Regions from separate parts of the Streptomyces sp. NPDC020807 genome, predicted to be linked through region 4. Evidence: riboswitches for the same ligand, from Rfam matches in the RefSeq annotation. Region 4 holds a riboswitch; each other region holds the start of a gene.

Region 1 (7,363 bases), on a different contig from region 4:
AGGACTGCGAGGCGCGTGAGCTCGCCTACCGCGAGCGCGGTACGGCCCGGCCCATCACCGTCGTCGGCAACCCGGTGCTCCACAAGGAGTGCCAGGACGTCACCGAGTTCGACGACAAGCTCGCCGCGCTGATCGACGACATGTTCGCCAGCCAGAAGGCCGCCGAGGGCGTGGGCCTGGCCGCCAACCAGATCGGCGTGGACCTCAAGGTCTTCGTCTACGACTGCCCCGACGACGACGGCGTCCGCCACACCGGCGTCGTGGTCAACCCGGTCCTCCAGGAGCTCCCGGCCGACCAGCGCGTCCTGGACGAGTCCAACGAGGGCTGCCTCTCCGTGCCGACCGCCTACGCCGAGCTGGCCCGCCCCGACTACGCGGAGGTCCACGGCCAGGACGCCGAGGGCAACCCGATCAAGGTCCGCGGCACCGGTTACTTCGCCCGCTGCCTCCAGCACGAGACGGACCACCTGTACGGCCGCCTCTACATCGACCGCCTCTCCAAGCGCGACCGCAAGGACGCCCTGAAGCAGATGGCCGAGGGCACCCCGCGCTACGAGACGGTCCCCAACGACTGATCTCGTCCTCCTCCCGCACGCACGGCGCGGTGGCCGGCCCAGCCGACCGCCGCGCCGATCGCGTACCAGAACAGGTCCGGCGCGTTGAACGTCGTGCCGAACACCAGCCGCGCCAGGGTGCTGTGCGCGGACATCGCCGCCGGCAGCCCGGTCAGCTGGAACAGCTCCACGCCCCAGCTGAACCCGAGGGCGACCCCCGCCGCGGCCGAGGGCCGCGCCCGGGGCGCGACCAGCACCACCAGGGCCGTGACCAGCACGGTGTAGAGCGCGTCCCCCGCGTACTTGGCGACCTCCCCGGTCGCCACCGCCCTGATCCCCAGCCCGGCGCCGACCGCCGCCAGGGCCGCAACTCCGGCCAGGACACGCGTCCGTACGAGATCGCCCATGTCCGGCAGCCTATGCGGAAGGGCCCCGCACTCCAGGAGTGCGGGGCCCTTCCCCGTACGTACGCGGGGGACGGACTAGAAGTCCTCGTCGAGGTCCACCGAGCCCTCGACCGCGACCTGGTACGCGGACGGGCGGCGCTCGAAGAAGTTGGTGAGCTCCTGGACGCCCTGGAGCTCCATGAACGCGAACGGGTTCTCGGAGCCGAAGACCGGGGCGAATCCGAGGCGCTGGAGGCGCTGGTCGGCGACGCACTGGAGGTACTCGCGCATCGACTCGGTGTTCATGCCCGGCAGGCCGTCGCCGCACAGGTCACGGCCGAACTGGAGCTCCGCCTCGACGGCCTCCTTCAGCATGTCCGTGACCTGCTGCTGGAGCTCCGCGTCGAAGAGCTCCGGCTCCTCCTTGCGGACGGTGTCGACGACCTCGAACGCGAAGTTCATGTGCATGGTCTCGTCGCGGAACACCCAGTTGGTGCCGGTCGCCAGACCGTGCAGCAGGCCGCGGGACCGGAACCAGTACACGTACGCGAAGGCACCGTAGAAGAACAGGCCCTCGATGCACGCCGCGAAGCAGATCAGGTTGAGCAGGAAGCGGCGGCGGTCGGCGGCCGTCTCCAGCTTGTCGATCTTCTCGACGGAGTCCATCCAGCGGAAGCAGAACTGCGCCTTCTCGCGGATGGAGGGGATGTTCTCGACGGCGGCGAACGCGGCGGCGCGGTCGTCCGGGTCGGGCAGGTAGGTGTCCAGGAGGGTCAGGTAGAACTGGACGTGCACGGCCTCCTCGAAGAGCTGGCGCGACAGGTACAGGCGCGCCTCCGGGGAGTTGATGTGCTTGTACAGCGTCAGGACGAGGTTGTTCGCCACGATCGAGTCGCCCGTCGCGAAGAACGCGACCAGACGGCCGATCATGTGCTGCTCACCGGGGGTGAGCTTGGCGAGGTCGGCGACGTCCGAGTGGAGGTCGACCTCCTCCACCGTCCACGTGTTCTTGATCGCGTCCCGGTAGCGGTCGTAGAAGTCCGGGTAGCGCATCGGGCGGAGGGTGAGCTCGAAGCCAGGGTCGAGCAGGTTCTTCTTGTCGGTCGTGCTCATTACTGGCAGGCCTCGCAGGACTCGGGGTTCTCAAGGGAGCAGGCGAGCGCCTCGGCGTCGAGGGTCGTCTGCTGGACGGGGATGGGGGCCGGGGCGGCGGCCGTCGACGCCTGGGCGGCGCGGGCGATCCGGGTCGCGGGGCGCGAGCGCAGGTAGTACGTCGTCTTCAGGCCCTGCTTCCAGGCGTACGCGTACATCGACGACAGCTTGCCGATGGTCGGCGTCTCCATGAAGAGGTTCAGCGACTGCGACTGGTCGAGGAACGGCGTACGGGCCGCCGCCATGTCGATGAGGCCGCGCTGCGGGATCTCCCACGCCGTGCGGTACAGCTCACGGGTCTCGGCGGGGATCCAGCCGAAGTCCGCGACGGAGCCGCTGGAGTCGCGGAGCGCGTCACGGGTCTGCGCGTCCCACACGCCGAGCTTCTTCAGCTCGTCGACGAGGTACGAGTTGACCTGGAGGAACTCGCCGGACAGCGTCTCGCGCTTGAAGAGGTTGGAGACCTGCGGCTCGATGCACTCGTAGACGCCCGCGATCGAGGCGATGGTCGCCGTCGGCGCGATGGCCAGGAGGAGGCTGTTGCGCATGCCGACCGAGGCGATCCGCTCGCGCAGGGCGGCCCAGCGCTCCGGCCAGTTCAGCTCGACGTCGTAGTGGTCGGGGTGCAGGACACCGCGGGCCGCGCGGGTCTTCTCCCAGGCGGGGAGCGGGCCGTTGCGCTCGGCGAGGTCGGCGGAGGCCTCGTACGCGGCGAGCATGATCCGCTCGGCGATACGGGTGGACAGCGCGCGCGCCTCGGCGGAGTCGAACGGCAGCTTCAGCTGGAAGAAGACGTCCTGGAGGCCCATGGCACCCAGGCCGACCGGACGCCAGCGGGCGTTGGAGTTGCCCGCCTGCTCGGTCGGGTAGAAGTTGATGTCGACGACGCGGTCGAGGAAGGTGACGGCCGTGCGGACGGTCTCGTCCAGGCGGTCCCAGTCGATGTCCGAACCGACGACGAACGCCCCGAGGTTGACCGAGCCGAGGTTGCAGACCGCGGTCTCGTCGTCGTTCGTGACCTCGATGATCTCGGTGCAGAGGTTCGAGGAGTGCACGACCGAACCCGGCTCGGCCGTCTGGTTGGCCGTGCGGTTCGAGGCGTCCTTGAAGGTCATCCAGCCGTTGCCGGTCTGGGCGAGGGTCCGCATCATGCGGCCGTACAGGTCGCGGGCCGGCATGGTCTTGCGGGCCAGGCCCCTGGCCTCGGCGGCGCGGTAGGCGGCGTCGAACTCGTCGCCCCACAGGTCGACGAGCTCGGGAACGTCCGAGGGGGAGAAGAGCGACCACTCGGCGTCCGCGTTGACCCGGCGCATGAACTCGTCCGGGATCCAGTGCGCGAGGTTGAGGTTGTGCGTACGGCGCTGGTCCTCGCCCGTGTTGTCGCGGAGCTCGAGGAACTCCTCGATGTCCGCGTGCCAGGTCTCCAGGTAGACGGCGGCGGCGCCCTTGCGGCGGCCGCCCTGGTTCACGGCGGCGACGGAGGCGTCGAGGGTCTTCAGGAACGGGACGATGCCGTTCGAGTGGCCGTTGGTGCCGCGGATCAGCGAACCGCGGGCGCGGATGCGGGAGTAGGAGAGCCCGATGCCGCCGGCGTGCTTCGAGAGGCGCGCGACCTGGTGGTAGCGGCCGTAGATGGAGTCCAGCTCGTCCTGGGGGGAGTCCAGGAGGTAGCAGGAGGACATCTGCGGGTGGCGCGTGCCCGAGTTGAAGAGCGTGGGGGAGGAGGGGAGGTAGTCCAGACGGCTCATCAGGCCGTAGAGGGCCGCCACCTCGTCGAGCGCGCGGACCGAGTCGTCCTCGGCGAGGCCGCAGGCGACGCGGAGCATGAAGTGCTGCGGCGTCTCGATGACCTTGCGGGTGATCGGGTGGCGCAGCAGGTAGCGCGAGTAGAGGGTGCGCAGGCCGAAGTAGCCGAAGCGGTCGTCGCCGGCGGCGTCGATCGTGGCGTCGAGGCGCTCGGCGTGGAGCGTGACGAACTCGGCGGCGCGGTCGGCGATCAGGCCCTCGCGGTGGCCGACGGCCACGGAGGCGGAGAAGGAGACCGCGCCCTGGCCGGCCGCCTCGTCGGCGATGGTGACGGTCAGGAGCCGGGCCGCGAGCCGGGAGTAGGCCGGGTCCTCGGCGATGAGACCGGCGGCCGCCTCGGTGGCCAGCTCGCGCAGCTCCGCCTCGTCCGACGTGGCGCTGCGGCCGCGGAGCGCGGCAGCGGCGACCTTGCCGGGGTCGGTGTCGGGGAGATCGGCGGTGAGATCGGTCAGGGTCCGCAGCAGCACGGTGCCGGGTCCGTCGCTGTCGATCTCCGTGGCCGGATCGGCGGGCGCGATGGTCACGTGGGGGCTCTCCCTCGCTCGGCTCCTGGCCGCGACGGGGGAGGGCGGGCGAGGCGGTCCGTACGCACGGACGCCCGCGTCCACCGGCCCACTCCGCGAGGCCCGGACGTCAGTGACACCCGGAACGGACGGACCGGGTGGGCTGCCGGCAGGTCGTCGGACTCGCTCCGCACCCGAAATCGGTAGGAAGCACACCGTTGCGGGACAGTTCCGGATTCGCGCCGGATTTCCCTGCGTCGACAGCGAGGACGAGCATACATGTGGGGGGCGCCGCTGTTGGCGCCCCCCACATGTTGTGTCGTCAGGATTTACACGCCTGTCGTGTGGAACTCCAGTGCGTACGTCATCAGGGTGAAGCCGGGGACCGGGTCCCAGTCCCGCTCCGGGGTGCGGACGAAGCCCGTCCGCTCGTAGAGCCGGTGGGCCGCGACCATGCCCGGCCCCGTGGAGAGCACCAGCCGGGCGCACTCGGGGACGGCCCGCGCGCGGTCCACGCAGGCCCGTACGAGCGCCTCTCCGGCGCCCCGGCCGCGCGCCTCGGGCGCGACCACGAGCATCCGGAACTCGGCCTCGCCGGGGACGGCGATGTCGGCCCAGGCGGTCCCGCCGAGGGCGAAGGTCACACCGCCGATGACGCGGCCGGTCGCCTCGTCGGCGGCGACGAGGACCTCGGCCTCGCGCGCCCGCCGCTCGGTGTCCCGCAGCACCGCCAGGTAGTAGTCGTCCTCGCCGTCCAGCAGCAGCCCGTCGCCCAGATACGTGAATCCGGTGAGGTCGCCGAGTACCTCGTACTCCTCGGGCCGTACCGCCCTGATCGTGACATCCATGCGATCAGTGTGCTCCGACACCGGCCTTGGACGGGGACGCGCCCGGGACGACGTCACCGGCGTCCGCCGTGTAGTCCTCGGGGGAGGTCTCGTCGACGCCCTCGGGGGCCTTGACGGCCTTGAGGACGAAGGTCAGGACGACCGTGACGACGACGTTGAGGACGAAGGCGGTGAGGCCGATGTAGCCGATCTCGCCGATGCCCGGGATCTCGGCGGCCGAGCCGCCGAAGTGCTTCTGCGTCGGGCTGGCGACGCCGTACGCGGCGGCCGTGCCGTACACCATGCCGACGGCCCAGCCGGCGAGCAGCGCCCAGCGGTGGAACCAGCGGGTGAAGAGGCCGCCGACCAGCGCCGGGAAGGTCTGGAGGATCCAGATGCCGCCGAGGAGCTGGAAGTTGATCGCGACCGTCTTGTCCATGGTGAGGACGAAGACGAGCGCGCCGACCTTCACGAGGAGCGAGACCAGCTTGGAGACCTGGGTCTCCTGCTTCGGAGTCGCGTCCTTCTTGAGGAAGTCCTTGTAGATGTTCCTCGTGAAGAGGTTGGCGGCGGCGATCGACATGATCGCGGCCGGGACGAGCGCGCCGATGCCGATCGCGGCGAAGGCCACGCCCGCGAACCACGCCGGGAACATGTCCTCGAAGAGCTGCGGGATGGCGAGCTGGCCGTTCTTCACCTTGATGCCGGCGGCGATCGCCATGAAGCCGAGCAGCGCGAGCAGGCCCAGCATCAGCGAGTACAGCGGCAGGATCGTGGTGTTGCGGCGGATGACCTCGCGGCTCCGGGACGACAGGGTCGCCGTGATGGAGTGCGGGTACATGAAGAGCGCGAGCGCGGAGCCGAGCGCCAGGGTCGCGTACGTCCACTGGCCGGCCTCGCCCGGGACGAGCGCGCCGCGCGGCTTGCCGGTCGCCGGGTTGGTCTGCGCGTAGGCCTCGCCGGCCTTGGCGAAGATCTCGTCGAAGCCGCCGAGCTTGATCGGGATGTAGATGATCGCGACGGCGATCACCAGATAGATCAGCGTGTCCTTGACGAAGGCGATGAGCGCCGGGGCGCGCAGACCCGAGGAGTACGTGTAGGCCGCGAGGACGCCGAAGGCGATGAGCAGCGGCAGGTCCTTGACGAACCAGTGGGTGGTCTCGCCGCCGCCGACGCCCATCACGTCCAGGACGGCCTGGATGCCGACGAGCTGGAGCGCGATGTACGGCATGGTCGCGAGGATGCCGGTGACGGCGACCGCCAGCGACAGGCCCTTGGAGCCGAAGCGTCCGCGCACGAAGTCGGAGGTGGTGACGTAGCCGTGCTTGTGCGAGACCGACCACAGGCGGGGCAGGAAGGTGAAGATCAGCGGGTACACGAGGATCGTGTACGGCACGGCGAAGAAGCCGGCCGCGCCCGCCGCGTAGACGGCCGCCGGGACGGCGACGAAGGTGTACGCGGTGTAGAGGTCACCGCCGAGCAGGAACCAGGTCACCCAGGTGCCGAACGAGCGGCCGCCCAGGCCCCATTCGTCGAGGCTGTGCTCGTTCTCGGCCCTGCGCCAGCGCGAGGCCAGGAAGCCCATGACCGTCACGGCCAGGAAGAAGAAGACGAAGACGCCGAGCGCCACGCCGTTCACGCCGTCGTTCATCGCGCGTCACCGCCCTTCCGGTTGCGCTGGTCGAGCTGCCACAGCTTGTACGCGACCATGGTGAGCGCGGTGGAGACCAGGACCCAGAGCATCTGGTACCAGTAGAAGAACGGAATGCCCGCGAAGAGCGGTTCGGCTTTCGCGTACGAACTCACCCAGAGCATCGCCACGAAGGGCGCGAAAAGGCAGAGTCCGATCACCACCCTCAGGGGGGTGACGAGCGGTTGTTTCCCTTGTGTCGCCTCTGTCATGGCGATTCGTCCCCTCGCAGATCACCGGGATAAGCATCTGTTAAGGGTCGGCAATCTAAGGGACGGTTTCGCCCGACGGAACCCCTGTCCGCATAACGGATGCGAAGAAGGGCCGCCGAATTCTCGGCGGCCCTTCTCGGGGAACGGGAAATATCCGGATTCGGTTAGTCCGTGGGGCGCTTGAGGCGGGCCACGAACTTGTACCGGTCGCCGCGGTACACCGACCGCACCCA
Region 2 (7,363 bases), on a different contig from region 4:
CGGCGGACTGCTCGATGTTGCCGGCGGGGCTCTGCGCGGCGACGCAGATCTGCTCCAGCTTGACCCAGACCGCCCAGTTGCCGAGGGGTGTGAGGGTGGCCTGACGGCCGTCCGCGCCGGGGTCGAGGGTGAGCGCGCCGACGGCGGCGAGGCCGTCGAGGGCCCAGTCGAGGAGGCCGGGGAGGCCGACCGGGGGCTCCTCGGCGGGCAGGTCGGCGGACCGGCCCGCCGTCTGACCGGGGAGCTGGCCGGGCGCGGGGACCTCGCAGCGCTCCTCGCGGAGCTCCGCGACGCGCTGGCCGAGCAGGTCGAGGAGGGCCGGGACGGGGACCGGGCCCTGGGAGAGCTGGAGGAGGGAGAGCACCTGCGGGACGGCCTCGACGACCTCGGCGACGGCGCTGGGCGCGACGTCCTCGGGGGCCGGGTGGACCAGGGACCAGGCGTCGAAGAGGGCGACCCAGCCGCGCAGGACGGCGGAGTCGTCGCGGTCCCAGGCGTGCAGCCGCCAGCCGGGGCGGGCGGTGTCGCCGTGCATCTCGACGAGGCCGGCGAGCCGGGCGCGGTCCCAGCCGGTTCTGACCTGGCCGGGGGTCAGGTCGAGCTCGACCGCGGCCCGTTCCTGCGGGGGCAGGCCCGTACGGGAGAGGGACCGCGGCCCGCGGGGGGCGGCGGCCCATCGGGCGATCCGGACGGCGTCGGCGAGGACGTGCCGGGCCTGGCGGGCGAGTTCCGCGCGGGGCGGAGTGCCCTCGGGCGGGCGCGGCGCCGGGCGGGTCCGCCGGTTCGTCACGGCCCGTCGGGCAGTGGCAAGCGCCCGCGGACGGACGAGTCGGAGTCTGGAGTTGCGCGCCAATGGTTCATCGGGCTTTCGAGACGTCACGGGGGCAGTCTTCCCGCTGACGGCCCGAAAGCCCAATCGGAATCCACGGCCTCGTCAGATCGGCCGCGGGAAGGGGCGCGCGAACGCCCGTCCGGGCGCCCCGGCGGAATCAGAGGAGCGGGGTCAGGAAGCGGCGGAGGGCTTCCTCGTACCGGGAGGGGTCGGCGTTCCACATGGCGGCGTGCGGGGCCTGGCGGACGGTCTGGAGGGTGACGAGCCCGGGGCGGCGCACGGCCAGTTCCACGGAGGGGTCCCAGGGGGCGATCGTGTCCTCCGGGCCGTGGAAGAGGAGGACCGGTACCTTCAGGGCGTCCGGTTCCGAGGCCGCCTCGAGGCGGTCGCCGTGGAGGCCGGTCCTGCCCTCGGCCGCGCGGACCGCGAGCGGGAGCAGGGGGGACGGGACGCGGTGGGCCGCGGCGAGGTTGCGGAAGGTGGCCTCCCAGTCGAGGACCGGGGAGTCGAGGACGAGGCCGGCGATCCGGTCGCGCACCCCCGACTCGGCGGCGGCCCGCAGCGCCATCGACGCGCCGGTCCCCCAGCCGTGCAGGACGACCTTCTCCGCACCGCGCCGGACCGCGTACCGGATCGCCGCGTCGACGTCCCGCCACTCGGAGTCGCCGAGGTGGGCGAGGCCGTCGGGTGCCGCCGGGGCCCCCTCGTCGCCGCGGTAGGACGGGACGAGGACGGGGACCTTGCGGCGGTGGAAGAAGGGGACGACGTTGAGCGGGTGCTCGCGGGTCGTGCCGAGGCCGTGCAGGGCGATCACCCACGTCGCGCGCGGGCCCGGCACGAGCCAGGCCGGCAGCTGGCCGAGTTCGCCGGGGATCTCGACGTCCTCGTGGGCGAGCCCGAGGGCGCTCCGCGGCGTGCCCCGGTGGAGCGCCGGGGTGAGCCTGACGCGGACGCCGGGCGCGATCGCGCCGAGCTCGACGCGTTCGAGCCGCCGGACGACGGTGTCCGCGGAGTGCGGGGCCCGGTCGAGGACGGGGCCGAGGACGGCGTGCAGGCCGTGGCCCGCCATCCCGTACGTGCCGGGGCGGAGGGAGGCGAGGCTGCGGGTCAGGGTGATCCGCTCCGGTCCCGTGGCGTGCACGGTGAGCCGGGGGTCGCCCGGGAGTGGTCGTCCGGACGGCGCCTTGAGGGCGACGTCGCTGGCGTACCGGCCGGCCGCCACCGCGGCCGCGCCGATACCTATCAGGGTGGTGACGGCCGCTGCCGTCGCGGTAACCGTGCGCACGCTCCCAGTGTCCGCAGGGTGGGGGCCGCCTGCCACCGGGGGACCTCCGGCGTGCCCCTGGCGAGTGACAAGGGTCTCCCCCGCCGCGTCCCCCGGTCGGATGGTCTCGTCCAGGGGGCGGAACGCCGCCCGGGAGCGCCGGCGCCGCCGGGGCTCGTGGGGCGCCCAGGGCCCCGGATTACCGGCGGTCGCAGGGTGACCGCATCGTGGACATCCGGCCCGCCGGAGGGCGAAGCGGAATCTCTTGACACCGGATGGAGACACCACGTCGCCCGCCCCAGTTCACCTTCCGTTCATCCAGGTTGCCTACGTTCGACGAGCCACTGACGTCAAACGATTGCCTGGGTAAATGGAACACATCACGCTGCTGCTCGCCATTGTGGTCGTGACAGCTCTCGTGTTCGATTTCACGAACGGTTTCCACGACACCGCCAACGCGATGGCCACGACCATCTCGACCGGTGCGCTCAAGCCCAAGACGGCGGTGGCCATGTCCGCCGTGCTGAACCTCGTCGGAGCCTTCCTGTCCGTGGAGGTCGCCAAGACGATCTCCGGCGGGATCATCAACGAAGAGGGCATTCGCACAGAAGTGATCTTCGCGGCGCTCGTGGGCGCCATCCTCTGGAACCTGCTGACCTGGCTCCTGGGCCTGCCGTCCAGCTCCTCCCACGCCCTCTTCGGCGGCCTGATCGGCGCCGCCGTCATGTCCGCCGGCTGGTCCGCGGTCAACGGCTCGACGATCGTCACCAAGGTCCTCATCCCGGCCGTCGCCGCGCCGCTCGTCGCCGGCCTCGCCGCGATGGCCGCCACCAAGCTGACGTACAAGATCAAGGCCAACCCCGACGCCAAGGCCACCGCCAAGGGCTTCCGGGCCGGTCAGATCGCCTCCGCCGGTCTCGTCTCCCTCGCCCACGGCACCAACGACGCCCAGAAGACGATGGGCATCATCACCCTCGCCCTGGTCACCCAGGGCGTCGTCGCCCCCGGCTCGAACCCGCCCCTGTGGGTCGTCGTCTCCGCCGGTGTCGCCATCGCGCTCGGCACCTACCTCGGCGGCTGGCGCATCATCCGCACCATGGGCAAGGGCCTGACCGACCTCCAGCCGCAGCAGGGCTTCGCCGCCCAGACCAGCGCCGCGACGGTCATCCTGGCCTCCTCGCACCTCGGCTTCTCCCTCTCCACCACCCAGTCCTGCTCGGGTGCCGTGATGGGCGCCGGCCTCGGCCGCAAGGGCGGTGTCGTCCGCTGGTCGACCGCCACCCGGATGTTCGTCGCCTGGGGTCTCACCCTTCCGGCCGCCGGCCTCGTCGGCGCGGGCGCCGAGTTCCTGACCAAGCAGGGCCCCTGGGGCATCGCCGCCGTCGCCGTCCTCCTCGTCGCCGGCTCGGGCGTCATCTGGACCCTCTCCCGTCGCAAGCCGGTCGACCACAACAACGTCACCGCCGACGACCTCGACGAGGAGCCCGCGGGCGTCGTGACCACCGCCATCGCGGCCGTCACCCCGCCGCCGGCCCCCGGTTCCGTCGCCGCCGTCGCGGACGAGGACCTCAAGACCACCATCCCGGCGCCGGTTCCCACGGACCCGGCCGCTCCCCCGGCCTCCGCCGCTGCGGTGTAAGGAACGAACGACATGAAGATCGACTGGGCAGCTCTCGGCTCCGTCTTCGGAGTCAGCCTCGTGGCGACCGTCGCCCTCGTGGGCCTCTTCACCCTCGGGATCGTCGGCCTCGGCAAGCAGGAGGAGGCCGAGGCGAACGGCGGCTCCGCCGCCCTGGCCCGTACCGGCGCCTACGCCTGCTTCGCCCTCTGCGCGGCGGCCGTCGGCTACGGCATCTACCTGATCGTCGTCTGACGGTCGCGCCTCCCTCCTCACGGCGGGCGGTCCCCACCTCCGGGTGGGGGCCGCCCGCCGTGTTCGTGGTGCCGTGTTTGTGGTGCTTCGCACAGTGACCCGTCGCAGGTCAAAGGTGGGTTGACGGCTGTTCGCGGCGCGTGGTGGACTGCCGAGGCCATTACGGCGGCAGTCAGAGGAAGTCCGGTGCGAATCCGGCGCGGTCCCGCCACTGTGACCGGGCCCCCAGGGTCCGGGAGTCAGGAACTCTCGCCGCCGGTCACGTCGATCCAGGGCGCGGACCCTGAGTGAGGACATGCGCCATGCCCGGCCGCATCAGAACCACAGGTGCCTTCGCCTACGGAGCCGCCCTCGGGCTGGCCGTCGACCGCCTCGTCGGCGATCCACGCCGCGGCCACCCCGTCGCCTTCTTCGGCCGGACCGCCGCCGCCGTCGAACAGCGCCTGCACCGCGACGACCGCGCCCGCGGCGCCCTGCACACCGCCGTCTGCGCCGGGACGACCGTCGCCGCGGGCGCCCTCGCCGCCCGGGCCGTACGGAACCGGCCGGCCGCCGCCGTCGCCCTCACCGCCGCGTCCGTCTGGGCCGTCGTCGGCGGTACGACCCTGGGCCGCGAGGCGCAGGCGATCGGCGGGGCGCTCGCCGCCGGCGACCTGGACGTGGCCCGCGAGCGGCTGCCGCACCTCTGCGGGCGCGACCCGCAGTCCCTCGACGGTCCCGCGATGGCCCGCGCCGTCGTCGAGTCCGTCGCCGAGAACACCTCCGACGCCGTCGTCGGCGCCCTCTTCTGGGGCGCGGTCGCGGGCGTCCCCGGCCTCCTCGGCTTCCGGGCCGTCAACACCCTCGACGCGATGGTCGGCCACAAGTCCCCGCGCTACCTCCGCTTCGGCTGGGCCTCGGCCCGCCTCGACGACGTGGCCGGCTGGCCCGGCGCCCGGCTGACCGCCGTCGCCGCGACGCTCGCCGGCGGCGACCCGCGCGGAGCCGTACGGGCCTGGCGGGCGGACGCGGCGAAGCACCCGAGCCCCAACGCGGGCCCCGTCGAGGCCTCCTTCGCGGGCGCACTCGGCGTACGGCTCGGGGGGACCCTCTCGTACGGCGGGCGGGTCGAGCACCGGCCCGTCCTCAACGGGGAGGGGCGGCCCGTCGAGGTCGCCGACATCGACCGGGCGGTCCGGCTCTCGCGCCGGGTCACCGCCGTGTCGCTGGCCGCCTGCGTCGGCGGCCGGCTGATCGTGAGCGCGCTGAGCGCGCGCGCGTCGAAGGGGAGGAACGCATGAGCGGCGGCCGCACGAGGGGTGGCGGACTGCTCGTCGCCGGGACCACGTCCGACGCGGGCAAGAGCGTCGTGACCGCCGGGATCTGCCGCTGGCTGGTCCGGCAGGGGATCAAGGTCGCCCCCTTCAAGGGACAGAACATGTCCCTCAACTCCTTCGTGACCCGCGAGGGCGCCGAGATCGGGCGCGCGCAGGCCATGCAGGCGCAGGCCGCGCGCGTCGAGCCGACCGCGCTCATGAACCCCGTGCTGCTCAAGCCCGGCAGCGACCGGTCCAGCCAGGTCGTCCTCATGGGCAAGCCGGTCGGCGAGCTGTCGGCCCGCGGCTACCACGGGGGCAGGCAGAAGGAGCTCTTCGAGCCCGTCCTCGCCTGCCTGGAGGAGCTGCGGAGCACGTACGACGCCGTCATCTGCGAAGGCGCCGGAAGCCCCGCCGAGATCAACCTGCGGCGCACCGACATCGTCAACATGGGCATCGCGCGGGCCGCCCGGCTGCCCGTCGTCGTGGTCGGCGACATCGACCGCGGCGGCGTCTTCGCCCAGTTCTTCGGGACCACGGCGCTGCTCGCGCCCGAGGACCAGGAGCTCGTCGCGGGCTACCTCGTGAACAAGTTCCGGGGTGACGTGACGCTGCTCGAACCCGGGCTCGACATGCTGTACGACCTCACCGGGCGCCGGACCCTCGGCGTCCTCCCGTACGCGCACGGGCTCGGCATCGACGAGGAGGACGGCCTCCGGGTCTCCCTGCGGGGCACCGTCCGCGAGTCGGTCGTCGCACCGCCCGTCGGCGAGGACGTCCTGCGGGTCGCCGTCTGCGCCGTACCGCTCATGTCCAACTTCACCGACGTCGACGCGCTCGCCGCCGAACCGGGCGTCGTCGTCCGCTTCGTCGACCGGCCCGAGGAGCTCGTCGACGCGGACCTGGTCGTCGTCCCCGGCACCCGGGGCACGGTCAAGGCGCTCGCCTGGCTCCGGGAGCGGGGCCTCGCCGACGCGCTCGTGCGGCGGGCCGCCGAGGGGCGTCCCGTGCTCGGCGTCTGCGGCGGCTTCCAGGCGCTCGGCGAGCGGATCGAGGACGAGGTCGAGTCGCGGGCGGGCGTCGTCGACGGGCTCGGGCTGCTGCCCGTCCGGATCCGGTTCGCGCGCGAGAAGACGCTCGCCCGGCCCGTCGGCGAGGCGCTCGGCGAGCGGGTCGAGGGGTACGAGATCCACCACGGCGTCGCGACCGTCGACGGCGGGGAGCCGTTCCTCGACGGGTGCCGGGTCGGGGCGGTCTGGGGGACGCACTGGCACGGCTCGCTGGAGAGCGACGGCTTCCGGCGGGCGTTCCTGCGGGAGGTCGCGGCGGCGTCCGGGCGGCGGTTCGTGCCTTCGCCCGACACGGCGTTCGGCTCCCTGCGGGAGGAGCAGCTCGACCGGCTCGGCGACCTGATCGAGGAGCACGCCGACACGGGGGCGCTGCTGCGGCTCATCGAGGAGGGGGCCCCGGAGGGGCTGCCGTTCGTGCCGCCGGGTGCGCCGTGAGCCGGCCGGGGGCGGTTCGGGCGCGGCTGCGCCGTGCGGGGGCTGCGCCCGGCCTCCGTCCGCACCACCCGTGCGGCTCGGCGACTCACCTGCGGGTGGCCCCTGTGGGTGGCCGCTCAGCGTCGGCGACCGCGGGCCGGTGGGGACGCGCGCGGCCTTCAGTCGCGCCGGGGTTCCCACCCGCACCACCTGTGCGGATGGTGAGCCCGGGTGCGGGTGGCCCCCGTGGGGGCGCATCGCCGTCGGCGGCCGCCGGCAATCCCTTCGTACGTCTGCTGGATCCGCTTGAGGAAAGGACCTCCCGATGAGCACCCGCTATCCGTTCACCGCCGTCGTCGGCATGGACGATCTGCGGCTCGCGCTGCTGCTGAACGCCGTAAGCCCGGCCGTCGGCGGTGTGCTCGTCCGGGGGGAGAAGGGGACCGCCAAGTCGACCGCCGTGCGGGCGCTCGCCGAGCTGCTGCCCGTCGTGCCCGTCGTCACGGGGTGCCGGTTCAGCTGTGACCCCGTCTCGCCCGACCCCGGCTGCCCCGACGGGCCGCACGAGGCCGAGGGCGGCGGCGAGCGTGCCGCCCGCATGGTCGAACTCCCCGT
Region 3 (7,363 bases), on a different contig from region 4:
GCGACGTTCAGCTGGCCGCCGATCTCGGCGGCGGCGTCGAAGAGGGTGACGTCGTGGCCGCGTTCGGCCGCGGACACCGCGCAGGACAGGCCGGCCGGGCCCGCGCCGACGACGGCGACCCGCTTGGCGAGCCGGGTGGGGGAGAGGACGAGCTCGGTCTCGTGGCAGGCGCGCGGGTTGACCAGGCAGGACGTGATCTTCAGGTTGAAGGTGTGGTCCAGGCAGGCCTGGTTGCAGCCGATGCAGGTGTTGATGGTGTCGGCGCGGTCCGCCGCCGCCTTCGCGACGAAGCCGGGGTCGGCGAGGAAGGGGCGGGCGAGCGAGACCAGGTCCGCGCGGCCGTCGGCGAGGATCTCCTCGGCGACCTCGGGGGTGTTGATGCGGTTGGAGGTGACGAGCGGGACGGAGACCTCGCCCATCAGCTTCTTGGTGACCCAGGTGTAGGCGCCGCGCGGCACGGAGGTCGCGATGGTGGGGATGCGGGCCTCGTGCCAGCCGATGCCGGTGTTGATGATGGTGGCGCCGGCCGCCTCGATCTCCTTCGCGAGCCGGACGACCTCCTCCAGGGTGGAGCCGCCGGGGACCAGGTCGAGCATGGAGAGGCGGTAGACGAGGATGAACTCCTCGCCGACCCGCTCGCGGATCCGGCGGACGATCTCCAGCGGGAAGCGGACGCGGTTCTCGTACGAGCCGCCCCAGCGGTCGGTGCGCTGGTTGGTGGCGGCGGCGATGAACTCGTTGATGAGGTAGCCCTCGGAGCCCATGACCTCGACCCCGTCGTAGCCGGCCTCCTTGGCGAGCTCGGCGCAGCGGGCGTAGTCCTCGACGGTCTGCTCGACCTCGGCGTCGGTGAGCTCGTTCGGCACGAAGGGGCTGATCGGCGCCTTGATCGGGCTGGGGCCGACGAGCGCGGGGTGGTACGCGTACCGGCCGAAGTGCAGGATCTGCATCGCGATCCGGCCGCCCTCGGCGTGCACGGCGTCCGTGATCAGGCGGTGCTCGGCGACCTCGTCGGCGGTCGTCAGCTTGGCGCCGCCGTCCCAGGGGCGGCCGGCCTCGTTGGGGGAGATGCCGCCGGTGACGATCAGGCCGACGCCGCCGCGGGCGCGCTCCGCGTAGAAGGCGGCCATCCGCTCGAAGCCGTGCTCCGTCTCCTCCAGGCCGACGTGCATCGAACCCATGATCACCCGGTTGGGCAGGGTGGTGAACCCGAGGTCGAGCGGGCTCAGCAGGTGCGGGTACGGGGTCATTCGGGGCGCCTCCTCGCGCAGGATCGTCCCCTTAGTTCTAGGTGAGCCTCCCCCCGTTCTGCAACTAGTTGCAGAACATCCGCGACGTGACGTCTACTACTCAGTAGCAAACGGGCCGACCCCCGCCCGAAGCCCCTCCGACCACGCGTCCAGCTCCTCCGGAGTCCGCGGCGCGGCCTCCCCGGGCGCGAGCAGCCCCCGCCCGCGCAGCAGCCGCGCCACCGACGCCCCCCACGGCCGCCGCAGCCGCGCCGCGTCCAGCAGCGCGTGGTCCGCGAGCAGCTCGGCGACCGGTCCCGTCCGCAGCCCGGCGGGGGAGAGCACCGCGGCCTCGTCCGCCCAGCGCAGCGCCAGGTCCACGTCGTGCGTCGCCATCACCACCGTCGTCCCGGCCGCGCGCAGCCGCGCCAGCGCGTCGAGCATCCGTTCCTGCCCGTGCGGGTCGAGCCCCGCCGTCGGCTCGTCCATGATCAGCACCCGGGGGCGCATCGCCACCGCGCCGGCGATGGCGGCGCGCTTGCGCTGCCCGTACGAGAGCAGGTGCGTCGGCCGGTCCTCCAGGGCCGTGATGTCCAGCGCCTCCAGGGCCTCGCGCACCCGGAGCCGCACCTCGTCCTCCGACAGACCGAGGTTCATCGGCCCGAACGACACGTCCTGGCCGACCGAGGCCGCGAAAAGCTGGTCGTCCGGGTCCTGCACCACGAGCTGCACGGTCGTCCGCAGCCGGGTGAGCCCCTTCCGGTCGTACGCCACCGGCGACCCGTCCAGCAGGAGCGACCCGCTCCCGCAGCGCAGACCGCCGCTGAGCAGCCGCAGGAGCGTCGTCTTCCCGCTGCCGTTGCGTCCGAGGAGCGCGATGGCCCGGCCCTCCGGCACCGCGAAGTCGACGTCCGACAGGACCGCGGGACCGTCCTCGTACGCGAAGCCCGCCCCCGCCAGCTCCACGACGGGGACCGGCGGGCGGGAGGTGCTGCTGCTCACGGAAGGAACCTTTCGAGTACGAGGGTGAGGGCGACGAGCCCCGCGAGGAGCGCGCCCGTCGCCGTCAGGAACCGGACCGACACCGCGGCGGCGGGCACCAGGACCCGCAGCGTCCCGTCGTAACCGCGACCGGCGAGGCCCGACTGCATCCGCTGCGCCCGGTCGAAGGCACGGACGAACGTGGTCGCGCCGAGACCCGCCAGCGAACGCCAGGTCGCCGCCCGGGTGGTGTGCCCGAGGCGGGCCGCCTGCGCCTGCCGGATCTTGGTCAGGGAGTCGAGCAGCAGGAAGATGATCCGGTACATCACGAGCGCCACGTCCACCACGGGCGCCGGCACGCCCGCCCGGACGAGCCGGGGCAGCACGTCCGAGACGGGCGTGGTGAACGCGAAGAGCAGCACGCCGAGCGAGGCGGCCGCGGTTCGGAGCAGCAGCTCCACCGCGTGGCCGGGCCCGCCCGGCGCGAGCGCCACGAACCCGCGCTCCCCGCCGACCTCGAAGAGCAGCGGGACGGCGCCCGTGACGCAGAAGCCCAGCGGGACCCGGAAGGCCCGCCACAGCTGACGGCCCGGCACGGCGGCCGGCCCGAGCAGGACGGCGAGCGTCGCCGCCGCCACGAGCACGGCGCCGGGCCACGGCGGCAGACAGACCGCGCAGAGTGTCAGGCCGAAGCCGAGCAGCGCCTTCTCGGCGGGATGCCGACGGCGCCAGCGGCTGCTGTGCGCCGCCGCGTCGATGGGGAGCATGGGCGGTTACGCGTCCTTGCCGACGGCGTCGGAGGCCTCGGCCGGCATCGGGGAGGCCGGTACCGGGGACGCTGCCGGGGCGGTCGGGACCAAGGGGGCTGCCGGGGAGGCCGGTACCGGGGACGCCAGCTCCGCCCGCGCGCGGGCCTCGCCCTGCCGCCGGCCGCGCCGGACGCCGAAGTAGTACGCGAGGACACCGGCGCCGAGCGCCGCCTGGAGGGCGAAGAGCGCCGACTCGATCTCCCCGGACGGCGGCTCGTACAGCGGGCTGAACCAGGGCTCGTAGTCCGGCTGGAGCTCGGTGATCGCGGTCTCCGCCTCGGCGTCCGCGCCCGTGAACGGCTCCTCCTTGTGGTCGCCGAGGCCGAGCGCGAGCGGAAGGACCGCGAGCGCGACGACGACGAGCAGGAGCAGCGCGTTGATCTTGGTGTTCTTGCTGACACGCGGGGAGCTCATGCCGCGGTCACCTCCTCCGCGGGACGCTCCGGAGCCTTCCGGGAGAGGACGCCGAGCCGGATCAGGTCGCCCTTGCTGGACTGCGTGAGCAGCCGCATCACGAGGACCGTCAGGAGACCCTCGCTCACGGCCAGCGGGATCTGGGTGACGGCGAAGATGGACCCGAACTTGGCGAGCGCGCCGAGGACGCCGCTGCCCTGGTCGGGGAAGGCCAGCGCGAGCTGGACGCTGGTGACGCAGTACGTCGACAGGTCGGCGACGAACGCGCCGAGGAAGACGGCGACCATCAGCGGCGCGCCGGACCGGCGGGCCAGCAGGTACGTCCCGTACCCCGCCCACGGCCCGACGATCGCCATCGAGAAGACGTTCGCGCCGAGCGTGGTCAGCCCGCCGTGGGCGAGCAGGAGGGCCTGGAAGAGGAGCGTGATCGTCCCCAGGACCGCCATGATCGGCGGCCGGAAGAGGATCGCGCCCAGGCCCGTACCGGTCGGGTGGGAACAACTTCCCGTCACCGAGGGCAGCTTGAGTGCCGAGAGGACGAAGGTGAAGGCGCCGGACGCGCCGAGGAGCAGAGTGGACTCGGGGTTCGCGCGCACCTCTCGGGTGAGGGCGCGGGCCCCGTGGACGACGAACGGGGCGGCCGCGACGCCCCAGGCGGCGGCGTGGACGGGGGGTAGGTACCCCTCGGCTATATGCATGGTTGGGAGACCCTCTCCAGCACCTCGTGGATGGACAACGCGCCCCGGCCGGTCTCCTGGCTGACGGTCATACGTCCCGACTCCGCCTTCCCACACCGAGGCGGTCTCCCACGACGGTCCAGTGGCTTGCCCGGGAGGGCTGTCCCCCCCGGGTGTGGAGCCGGAACTCCCGATCACAGTGGCGAGGGCCGCACCGGTACCGCACCGGTTTCCCGTACACCAAGGCCCTGCGACATTAGTGTGTTGACCTGCCCGATCACAACACGGCCGCCACCGGGCGCGCCCTCCCGGTCACTCCCCGCACTCGCGGCCGGCCCTCCCGGGCGCCGCTCATTCCTTCCGGTACGCGTACGCCTCCGAGGCCGCCGCGGCCACCGCGTCGAGGTCCCCGCCGGCACTCGCCGTCACCAGCGCGGCGACCGCGCCCTCGACGAAGGGCGCGTCCACCAGACGGGTGCCCGCCGGGAGTTCGTCACCCTCGGCGAGGAGCGCCTTCACGGTGAGGACCGCGCTGCCGAGGTCGACGAGGACCGCCACCCCGGCCCCGCCGTCGACCGCCTCCGCCGCCTCGGCGACGAGGGCGGCACTCGTCCCGAGACCCCCGTCGGGGAGCCCGCCGGCCGGCCGGATCGGGGCGGTGTCACCGCCGCCGGCGAGGCCGCGGGCGAGCTCGGCGACCGAGGCGGCGACGGCCGCGCTGTGCGAGACGAGCACGATGCCCACCCGCGCCGGCGTCCCCGCGCTCACGAGAGACCCTCCGCCCGGGCGGTGTCGGCGAGCGCCGCGAGCAGCAGCGCCGAGGAGGCGGCCCCCGGATCCTCGTGCCCGATCGACCGCTCGCCCAGATAACTGGCCCGGCCCTTCCTCGCCCGCAGGGGTACGGTCCCCAGCGCACCGGCCGCGGCGGCCGCCCGCCCCGCCTCGAAGGACGTCCGCAGCCCCTCCACGCCCGGAACGAGCGCGTCCAGCATGGTCTTGTCCCCCACCTGCGCCCCGCCGAGCTGTCCCACGGCACCGACCCCGGCGCCGAGGGCCTCCGCGAAGCGTTCCCGGCCGACGGCCGCATCCTCGCCGAGTGCCTTCCCGGCGCGCCGCAGCAGGGTCCCGTACAGCGGCCCCGAGGCCCCGCCGACGGTCGAGATCAGCTCCCGCCCGGCGGCGACGAGCACCGCCCCCGGCGTCGGGGGCGGCTCCTCGGCGAGCACCTCGGCCACGGCGGCGAACCCGCGCCTGAGGTTGGCGCCGTGGTCGGCGTCGCCGATGGCGGAATCGAGATCCGTGAGCCGGTCGGCCTCGCGGGAGACGACCTGGGCGGCCCCCGTCAGCCACCGCACCGCGAACCCGGCGTCGAGACCCTCCGTCATCCCGCTCACCGTCCCCACCGCAGGGCGGCCGTCTGCACGGGCGCGTCCCAGAGCCGCAGCAGCTCCTCGTCGACCTCGCAGAGGGTGACGGAACAGCCGGCCATGTCGAGGGAGGTCACGTGGTTCCCGACGAGCGTCCGGGCGACGGGAATCCCGCGCTCGCCGAGGACCCGCTGCACCTCGGCGTTGAACCCGTACAGTTCGAGCAGCGGCGTGCCGCCCATCCCGTTGACCAGCACCAGCACGGGTCCGCGCGGCCGAAGATCGTCGACGACGACGTCCACGGCGTAGTCCGCGATCTCCCGCGAGGTCATCATGGCCCGCCGCTCCCGCCCCGGTTCGCCATGGATGCCGACTCCCAACTCCAGCTCACCAGGCGGTAGTTGAAAGGTCGGACTGCCCTTGGCCGGCGTGGTGCAGGCGCTGAGGGCGACCCCGAAGGACCGGCACCGCTCGTTCACCCTCCGGGCGACGGCCTCGACCCGCTCCAGCGGCGCCCCCTCCTCGGCGGCGGCGCCCGCGATCTTCTCCACGAACAGGGTGCCCCCGGTCCCGCGCCGCCCCGCCGTGTACAGGCTGTCCGTCACGGCCGCGTCGTCGTCGACGAGCACCCGCGCGACCCGCACCCCCTCGTCCTCGGCGAGCTCCGCGGCCATCTCGAAGTTGAGGACGTCGCCGGTGTAGTTCTTGACGACGAACAGCACACCGGCGCCGCTGTCGACGGCCGCCGCGGCGGCCACCATCTGCCCGGGAACGGGCGACGTGAAGATCTCTCCGGGGCAAGCGGCGTCGAGCATCCCCGGCCCCACGAACCCGCCGTGCAACGGCTCGTGCCCGGATCCGCCGCCCGACACCAGGGCCACCTTCCCGGCCACGGGCGCGTCCCGCCGCAGGACGACCCGACGCTCCACGTCGACGGTCAACTCGGGATGCGCGGCGGCCATCCCGCGCAGCGCGTCGGCCACGACGGTCTCGGGCACGTTGATGAGCATCTTCACGGATACCTCCTGGTGAGGCTGGTATCAGGTGCGGCCTGCGGTGGTTGCCACCCGCCCCTGCGCATGGTGACGCAATTATCGGCGGGCGGGCGCGGTGGCGCACCGGCGCGTTGCGGGGAGAGGGGCTGCCGGTCGTCGTTCACCTTTGGTCCAGACCTATTGACGGGCCCCTGCACCCCTCCTACGATCCCGTCGATCCCCGCACCGCATCTCTCCCGCCGCACCCGGGGGCCGCGCGTCCACGTCCCCCGACGACCCCTCAACGCCCCCCACGCACGCTCACGCACGCTCGCGCCCACGGCGCGTGGCGAGAATGGAGCCCAGCATGTTCCGTCGGAGGACCCGTACGCTGCCCGAGGCGGACGGCGGGCATTCGGCCGTCGTCCGGACTCGCCGCGCCTCGACCGCCCTGATCCGCACGCTCGCCGGGGTGAGCGCCGCCACCGTCATCGGCGCCTGCGTCACCCTGGCCGGTTCCGGACCGGCCGACGCGGCCGACACCAACCTCGTTCTCAACTCCGGCTTCGAGAGCGGCCTTTCGGGCTGGACCTGCACCAACGGCTCCGGAGCGGCCGTCAGCAGCCCGACGCACTCCGGCTCCTCGGCGCTGAAGGGCACGCCGTCCGGCCAGGACAGCGCCCGGTGCAGCCAGACGGTCAGCGTGCGGCCCAACTCGACGTACACGCTGAGCGCCTTCGTCCAGGGCAGTTACGTCTACCTCGGCGCCACCGGCACCGGCGCCGGCAGCGAGCCGCAGACCTGGACGCCCGGCTCCTCCTCGTACAGCCGGCTCGGCGTCGACTTCACGACCGGCGCGAACACCACGTCGGTGACGGTCTACCTGCACGGCTGGTACGGGCAGCCCGCGTA
Region 4 (7,363 bases):
CGTCACCGGACCGAACGGCGCCGGGAAGACGACGCTCCTGAAGGTGCTCGCCGGAGAGCTCGCGCCGGACGCGGGCGCGGTGCGGACCGTGACACGATCGGCGACCGCCCGCGTCGGGACGCTCCGGCAGGAGACGGCCCCGCCCACCGACCCCCGTACGGTGAGCGAGGCTTTCGGTGAAGGCCGGGAGGACGAGCTGCTCGCCCTCGGACTCTTCGCCGCCCGGGATCTCGCGACTCCGGTCCGTCTCCTCTCCACGGGCCAGCGCCGGAAGCTGGAACTGGCCCTGCTCGTGACCTCACCCGCCGACCTGCTCCTCCTCGACGAGCCGACCAACCACCTCGCACCGGCTCTGGTGGAGGAGATCGAGGCGGCGCTCGCGGAGTACCGGGGCACGCTGGTCGTGGTCAGCCACGACCGACGGCTGAGGGAGGGTTTCCGGGGCCGGCGCCTGGAACTGGCCCCGGCGACGACCCCCGTGAGGAGTTAGTCCTCGTCCTCCGGGCCCTCCAGGTCGCCCTCCGTCTCCAGGAACACCTGGCGCAGGGCGGCCAGGGTCTCCGGGTCCGGCTTCTCCCACATGCCGCGGGACTCGGCTTCGAGGAGGCGCTCCGCGATGCCGTGCAGGGCCCAGGGGTTGGCCTCCTTCAGGAAGGCCTGGTTCTCGGCGTCGAGGACGTACTCCTGGGTGAGCTTGTCGTACATCCAGTCGGCGACGACGCCCGTCGTGGCGTCGTACCCGAAGAGGTAGTCGACGGTCGCCGCCAGCTCGAACGCGCCCTTGTAGCCGTGGCGGCGCATCGCCTCGATCCAGCGCGGGTTGACCACGCGGGCGCGGAAGACCCGGGAGGTCTCCTCGACGAGGGTGCGGGTGCGGACGGTCTCGGGACGGGTCGAGTCGCCGATGTACGCCTCGGGGGCCGTGCCCTTCAGCGCGCGGACGGTCGCGACCATGCCGCCGTGGTACTGGAAGTAGTCGTCCGAGTCCGCGATGTCGTGCTCGCGGGTGTCCGTGTTCTTCGCGGCCACCGCGATCCGCTTGTACGCGGTCTCCATCTCGGCGCGCGCGGGGCGGCCTTCGAGACCCCGGCCGTACGCGTACCCGCCCCAGACCGTGTACACCTCGGCCAGGTCCGCGTCCGTGCGCCAGTCGCGGGAGTCGATGAGCTGGAGGATGCCAGCGCCGTACGTGCCGGGCCGCGAGCCGAAGATGCGGGTCGTGGCGCGGCGCTCGTCGCCGTGCTCCGCGAGGTCGGCCTGCGCGTGCGCCCGGACGTAGTTGTCCTCGGCGGACTCGTCCGCGAGCCCGGCGACCAGCCGGACGGCGTCGTCGAGGAGGCCGATGACGTGCGGGAACGCGTCGCGGAAGAAGCCCGAGATGCGGAGCGTGACGTCGATGCGCGGGCGGCCGAGCTCGGCGAGCGGGATCGGCTCCAGGCCGTTCACGCGGCGCGAGGCGTCGTCCCACAGCGGGCGGACGCCGAGCAGCGCGAGCGCCTCGGCGACGTCGTCGCCCGCCGTGCGCATCGCGCTCGTCCCCCACAGGGAGAGGCCGACGGAGGTCGGCCACGAGCCGTTGTCGTCGCGGTAGCGGGTGAGGAGCGAGTCGGCGAGCGCCTGGCCCGTCTCCCACGCGAGGCGGGACGGGACGGCCTTCGGGTCGACCGAGTAGAAGTTCCGGCCGGTCGGCAGGACGTTGACCAGCCCGCGGAGCGGGGAGCCCGACGGGCCCGCCGGGACGAAGCCGCCGTTGAGGGCGTGCACCGCGTGCGTCAGCTCGTCGGTGGTCGCGGCGAGGCGCGGGACGACCTGGCGGACCGCGAAGTCCAGGACGTCGCGGACCTCGGAGCCGTACGCCGCGGCGACCGTCCCGACGGCCTCCGGCGCCCAGTCCGCCGCCTCCATCGCCTCGACGAGGGCGCGGGCCTCCGCCTCCACGGCGTCCGCGTCCGTGCGCGTCGGCGCGGACTCGTCGAGGCCGAGCGCCTCGCGCAGGCCCGGCAGCGCCTGGGTGCCGCCCCAGATCTGACGGGCGCGCAGGATCGACAGGACCAGGTTGACCCGGGCCTCGCCCGCCGGCGCCCCGCCGAGGACGTGCAGGCCGTCGCGGATCTGCGCGTCCTTGACCTCGCACAGCCAGCCGTCGACGTGCAGGAGGAAGTCGTCGAAGCCGTCGTCCTCCGGGCGGTCCTCCATGCCGAGGTCGTGGTCGAGCTTCGCCGCCTGGATCAGCGTCCAGATCTGCGCGCGGATCGCGGGCAGCTTCGACGGGTCCATGGAGGAGATCTGCGCGTACTCGTCGAGCAGCTGCTCCAGGCGCGCGATGTCGCCGTACGAGTCGGCGCGGGCCATCGGCGGCACCAGGTGGTCGACGAGGGTCGCGTGCACGCGCCGCTTGGCCTGGGTGCCCTCGCCCGGGTCGTTGACGAGGAACGGGTAGATCAGCGGGATGTCGCCGAGCGCCGCGTCCGGGCCGCAGGCGGCGGACAGGCCGGCGTTCTTGCCCGGCAGCCACTCCAGGTTGCCGTGCTTGCCGAGGTGGACCATCGCGTCGGCGCCGAAGCCGCCGTCGTCCTCGCGGGCGGCGATCCACCGGTAGGCGGCCAGGTAGTGGTGGGACGGCGGCAGATCGGGGTCGTGGTAGATCGCGATCGGGTTCTCGCCGAAGCCGCGCGGCGGCTGGATGAGGATCAGCAGGTTCCCGCGCCGCAGCGCCGCGAGGACGATGTCGCCCTCCGGATTGCGGGACCGGTCGAGGAACATCTCGCCCGGCGCCGGGCCCCAGTGCTCCTCGACCTGCTCGCGCAGCTCGGCCGGGAGCGTCGCGTACCAGCGCTTGTAGTCGGCGGCCGGGATGCGGACCGGGTTCCTCGCGAGCTGCTCCTCGGTCAGCCAGTCCTGGTCATGGCCGCCGGCCTCGATGAGGGCGTAGATCAGCTCGTCGCCGTCGCCGGAGACCAGGCCGGGCAGGTCGGCCTCGGGCCCGAAGTCGTACCCCTCGGCGATCAGTCGGCGCAGCAGGGCGACGGCGGAGGCGGGGGTGTCGAGACCGACGGCGTTGCCGATGCGGGAGTGCTTGGTGGGGTACGCGGAGAGGACGAGCGCGAGCTTCTTCTCGGCGTTCGGGATGTGGCGGAGCCGGGCGTGCCGGACGGCGATCCCGGCGACGCGGGCCGCGCGCTCGGCGTCGGCGACGTACGCGGGCAGGCCGTCGGCGTCGATCTCCTTGAAGGAGAACGGGACGGTGATGAGGCGGCCGTCGAACTCGGGCACGGCCACCTGGCTGGCGGCGTCGAGCGGCGAGAGGCCCTCGTCGTTCTCCTCCCAGGCGGACCGCGAACCGGTCAGGCAGAGCGCCTGGAGGATCGGCACGTCGAGCGCGGCGAGCGCCCCCGCGTCCCAGGCCTCCTCGTCGCCGCCGGCCTGCGCCTCGGCGGGCTTCGTACCGCCGGCGGCGAGGACGGTCGTGACGATCGCGTCGGCGCCGCGGAGCGTCTCGACGAGCTCCTCCTCGGGGGCGCGCAGCGAGGCCACGTACAGCGGCAGCGCCTGGGCCCCGGCGTCCTCGACGGCGTCGCAGAGGGCGTCGACGAAGGCGGTGTTCCCGCTCATGTGGTGGGCGCGGTAGTAGAGCACGGCGACCGTCGGGCCGTCGGTGCGGCGGGGGGTGCGCTCCAGGGGACCCCAGGTGGGGGCGGCGGCCGGGGCCTCGAAGCCGTGACCGGTGAGGAGCACGGTGTCGGAGAGGAAGCGGGCCAGCTGCGTCAGGTTCGCGGGGCCGCCGTGCGCGAGGTAGGCGTGCGCCTCGGTCGCGACGCCGACGGGGACCGTCGAGGCCTCCATCAGCTGCGCGTCGGGGGCCTGTTCGCCGCTGAGCACGACGACCGGCTTTCCGGCGGCGTGGATCGCGTCGAGCCCCTCCTGCCAGGAGCGCAGGCCGCCGAGGAGGCGGACGACGACGAGCTCGACGCCGTCGAGGAGGCCGGGCAGGTCGGCGAGGGGAAGCCGGGAGGGGTTGGCGAAGCGGTACGCGGGACCGTCCCCGTCCGCCGCGGCGTCGGCCGCGCGGGCGCTGAGCAGGTCGGTGTCGGAGTGCGACAGCAGCAGGAGCATGGCAGGCGCAGGCCCTTCCTCGGGGTTGTCCGCGCCCCGGGTGGTCGTGGTGTCGGCGGGGAGTTCCTGACTCACCCGTACCGGCCAGGCCGGTACGGGCTCACAGTGGCGGGACCGCGCCGGATTCTCACCGGGCTTCCTCCCCGGGGCCCTGGGACCCCATGCCTTCCCGCATCCTAGATCGTGCCGGGGACGGGCCGAAGGGAGACGGGGAGTCGGCCGGATCACACCCGGTGAGGGCCTCCTGTCCCGTGGGTATGCTCGCCGCCATGCCGCCCACCCCGCCCCCGTCCCCGAAGCCCCAGCGGAACGAACCGTCCGCCCGGGACCGTGGCGATGCCTGCCCCGGCGCGCTGCGCCTGCACGCCGCCGACGACGGCGGCCTGGCTCGACTCCGGCTTCCCGCAGGGCGTTTGACGGCACGTCAGGTGGAGGTCCTCGCGCACGCGGCGGAGACCCTGGGCGACGGCTCGGTGAGCGTCACCTCCCGGGGCAACGCCGAGCTCCGCGGCCTGGCGGACGGCTGCGGGACGGAGCTCGCCGCGCTCCTCGCGGACGCGGGCCTGCTGCCCTCCGCCACGCACGAACGCGTCCGCAACATCGTCGTCTCCCCCGCCGCGGGACTCGACGGACTCGGCGGCCCCGAGGTCCAGTTGTGGGCCCGCGAACTCGACGCCCTCCTCTGCGCCGCCCCCTGGGCGGCGGCGCTTTCCGGCCGTTTCCTCTTCGTCCTCGACGACGGCCGCGGGGACGTGGCGGGGCTCGGCGGCGATGTGACCTTGGTCGCAGTGGAGGCGGGCCGCGCACGGCTGTACGTCGGCGGGCAGGCGTACCACGTCGCCGGGACCGACGCCGCCCGCGCCGCGCTCACCGCCGCCGGGGCCTTCCTCGACGCGGCCCGCGCGGCCGGAACCGGCGCCTGGCGGGTCGGGGAACTCCCCGACGGCCACGCCCCCGACCTGGCCGGCGCCCTCGCGCGGGCCGGGATCGCGGCGGAGCCCGTCACCCCTGCCGCCTCGCTCCTGCTCTACGGAGGACCGCCCGCGCCCGGGCCGCTCGGCGCCCGCGCCCTGTACGTCCTCGCGCCCCTCGGCCGCCTCACCGCCGCGCAGCTGCGGGCGCTGCTGCCCGCCGAAGAGGTACGGCTGACGCCGTGGCGCGGCGCGGTGGTCGTGGGCACCACGGCCGGCACCGACCGGCTCGCCGCCCACGGCCTGATCACCGACCCCGGCTCCCCCTGGGTGAACGTGACCGCCTGCACCGGCCGCCCCGGCTGCGCCAAGTCCCTCGCGGACGTCCGCGCCGACGCCGTCCCGGCCCCGGCGCGCGGCCTGCCCGGAGCGGGCACGCCCGTCCACTACTCCGGCTGCGAGCGCCGCTGCGGCCACCCGCACGGCACCTGGGTCGACGTCGTCGCCACCGCCGACGGCGCGTACCTGGTGAACGGCGCCCCCACCCCCCGTACCGCCCTGCACGAAGCCGTCACCACGGCCCGCACGACCACCACGGCCACCACCCGATGACGAGATGAGCGAGAGCACCAGGATGTTCGACTACGAGAAGGACGGGACGGAGATCTACCGCCGGTCCTTTGCCACGATCCGCGCCGAGGCGGACCTCGACGGCCTGCCCGCCGACGTCGCCCAGGTGGCGGTCCGGATGATCCACGCCTGCGGCATGACCGACCTCGTCAGCGATATCGCCTACTCGTCGCGGGTCGTCGCGGACGCCCGCGCCGCCCTCCAGGCCGGCGCGCCGATCCTCTGCGACGCCCAGATGGTGGCCAGCGGCGTCACCCGCAAACGGCTGCCCGCCGACAACGAGGTGCTCTGCGCGCTCTCCGACCCGGCCGTCCCCGGCCTCGCCGCCGAGCTCGGCACCACCCGCTCGGCCGCCGCGCTCGAACTCTGGCGCGACCGCCTCGAAGGCTCCGTCGTCGCCATCGGCAACGCGCCCACCGCGCTCTTCCACCTCCTGGAGATGGTCGCGAAGGGCGCGGGCAGGCCCGCCGCCGTCCTCGGCATCCCGGTCGGCTTCATCGGCGCCGCCGAGTCGAAGGACGCCCTCGCCGAGAACGGCCTCGGCCTCGAATACCTCGTCGTACGGGGCCGGCGCGGCGGCAGCGCCATGACGGCCGCCGCCCTCAACGCGCTCGCGCACGAAGCGGAGATACAGGCATGAGCACCCCGAAGGGCACCCCTCAGGGCAAGCTGTACGGGGTCGGGCTCGGCCCCGGCGACCCGAACCTCATGACGGTGGCGGCCGTGAAGGCCATCGCCGAGGCCGACGTCGTCGCCTACCACTCGGCCCGCCACGGCCGCTCGATCGCCCGCTCCATCGCGGCCGAGCACCTCCGCGAGGACCACGTCGAGGAGCGGCTCGTGTACCCGCTCACCGTCGAGACCACGGACCACCCCGGCGGCTACCGGGGCGCCCTCGACGACTTCTACGAGGAGGCCGCGGCCCGGCTCGCCGCCCACCTCGACGCGGGCCGCACCGTCGCCGTGCTCGCCGAGGGCGACCCGCTGTTCTACGGCTCGTACCAGCACATGCACAAGCGGCTCGCGGACCGCTACGACACGACCGTCATCCCCGGCGTGACCTCGGTGAGCGCCGCCGCCGCCCGGCTCGGCGAGCCGCTGTGCGAGGCGGAGGAGGTCCTCACGATCATCCCCGGCACCCTGCCGGAGGACGAGCTGACGGCCCGTCTCGCGGGCACCGACTCGGCGGTCGTGATGAAGCTCGGCCGCACCTTCCCCACGGTCCGGCGCGCCCTGGAACGCGCGGGCCGCCTCGACGACGCGCGGTACGTGGAGCGGGCGTTCATGGCCGGCGAGCGCACCGGCGTCCTTGCCGAGATCGCCCCCGAGTCGGTCCCGTACTTCTCCGTCGCCGTGCTGCCCTCCCGCATCGACCAGGAGGCGCCCGTACGCGAGCGGGGCGAGGTCACCGTCGTCGGCACCGGCCCCGCCGGCGCGCCCTGGCTGACCCCCGAGTCGCGCGGCGCGCTCGTCAACGCCGACGTCCTCGTCGGCTACACCACCTACCTCGACCGCGTCCCGGTCCTGCGCCCCGGCCAGGTCCGGCACGGCTCCGACAACAAGGTCGAGTCGGAACGGGCCGAGTTCGCGCTCGACCTCGCCCGGCGCGGGAAGAAGGTCGCGGTCGTCTCCGGCGGCGACCCGGGCGTCTTCGCCATGGCGACGGCCGTCCTGGAGGTCGCCTGCGAGCCCGAGTACGCCGACGTGCC

Evidence for each region. Region 4 has a riboswitch for cobalamin ahead of cobN (cobaltochelatase subunit CobN). Riboswitches for the same ligand answer to the same signal wherever they lie in the genome.
Region 1: another riboswitch for cobalamin. It lies ahead of AB0G79_RS22625 (ribonucleoside-diphosphate reductase subunit alpha); the one in region 4 lies ahead of cobN (cobaltochelatase subunit CobN).
Region 2: another riboswitch for cobalamin. It lies ahead of AB0G79_RS30785 (cobalamin biosynthesis protein); the one in region 4 lies ahead of cobN (cobaltochelatase subunit CobN).
Region 3: another riboswitch for cobalamin. It lies ahead of AB0G79_RS29600 (energy-coupling factor ABC transporter permease); the one in region 4 lies ahead of cobN (cobaltochelatase subunit CobN).

What each region holds. Positions count from the first base shown of each region.
Region 1 covers NZ_JBFADU010000016.1:85,371-92,733, reverse strand. The annotation lists gene def (peptide deformylase) at 1-575, shown strand, start outside; gene AB0G79_RS22635 (DUF2809 domain-containing protein) at 551-961, opposite strand; gene AB0G79_RS22630 (ribonucleotide-diphosphate reductase subunit beta) at 1,037-2,053, opposite strand; gene AB0G79_RS22625 (ribonucleoside-diphosphate reductase subunit alpha) at 2,053-4,422, opposite strand; cobalamin riboswitch at 4,552-4,691, opposite strand; gene AB0G79_RS22620 (GNAT family N-acetyltransferase) at 4,731-5,249, opposite strand; gene mctP (monocarboxylate uptake permease MctP) at 5,254-6,879, opposite strand; gene AB0G79_RS22610 (DUF3311 domain-containing protein) at 6,876-7,130, opposite strand; gene AB0G79_RS22605 (GntR family transcriptional regulator) at 7,295-7,363, opposite strand, start outside.
Region 2 covers NZ_JBFADU010000033.1:53,606-60,968, forward strand. The annotation lists gene AB0G79_RS30765 (hypothetical protein) at 1-790, opposite strand, end outside; gene AB0G79_RS30770 (hypothetical protein) at 990-2,117, opposite strand; gene AB0G79_RS30775 (inorganic phosphate transporter) at 2,467-3,735, shown strand; gene AB0G79_RS30780 (hypothetical protein) at 3,748-3,969, shown strand; cobalamin riboswitch at 4,104-4,239, shown strand; gene AB0G79_RS30785 (cobalamin biosynthesis protein) at 4,272-5,249, shown strand; gene AB0G79_RS30790 (cobyric acid synthase) at 5,246-6,769, shown strand; gene AB0G79_RS30795 (putative cobaltochelatase) at 7,074-7,363, shown strand, end outside.
Region 3 covers NZ_JBFADU010000030.1:22,050-29,412, reverse strand. The annotation lists gene AB0G79_RS29620 (NADPH-dependent 2,4-dienoyl-CoA reductase) at 1-1,250, opposite strand, end outside; gene AB0G79_RS29615 (ATP-binding cassette domain-containing protein) at 1,347-2,231, opposite strand; gene cbiQ (cobalt ECF transporter T component CbiQ) at 2,228-2,977, opposite strand; gene AB0G79_RS29605 (energy-coupling factor ABC transporter substrate-binding protein) at 2,984-3,433, opposite strand; gene AB0G79_RS29600 (energy-coupling factor ABC transporter permease) at 3,430-4,131, opposite strand; cobalamin riboswitch at 4,160-4,370, opposite strand; gene AB0G79_RS29595 (PTS fructose transporter subunit IIA) at 4,462-4,878, opposite strand; gene dhaL (dihydroxyacetone kinase subunit DhaL) at 4,875-5,495, opposite strand; gene dhaK (dihydroxyacetone kinase subunit DhaK) at 5,501-6,493, opposite strand; gene AB0G79_RS29580 (glycosyl hydrolase family 18 protein) at 6,819-7,363, shown strand, end outside.
Region 4 covers NZ_JBFADU010000001.1:409,724-417,086, reverse strand. The annotation lists gene abc-f (ribosomal protection-like ABC-F family protein) at 1-490, shown strand, start outside; gene cobN (cobaltochelatase subunit CobN) at 487-4,113, opposite strand; cobalamin riboswitch at 4,153-4,291, opposite strand; gene AB0G79_RS01975 (cobalamin biosynthesis protein CobG) at 4,371-5,636, shown strand; gene AB0G79_RS01970 (precorrin-8X methylmutase) at 5,641-6,294, shown strand; gene cobJ (precorrin-3B C(17)-methyltransferase) at 6,291-7,363, shown strand, end outside.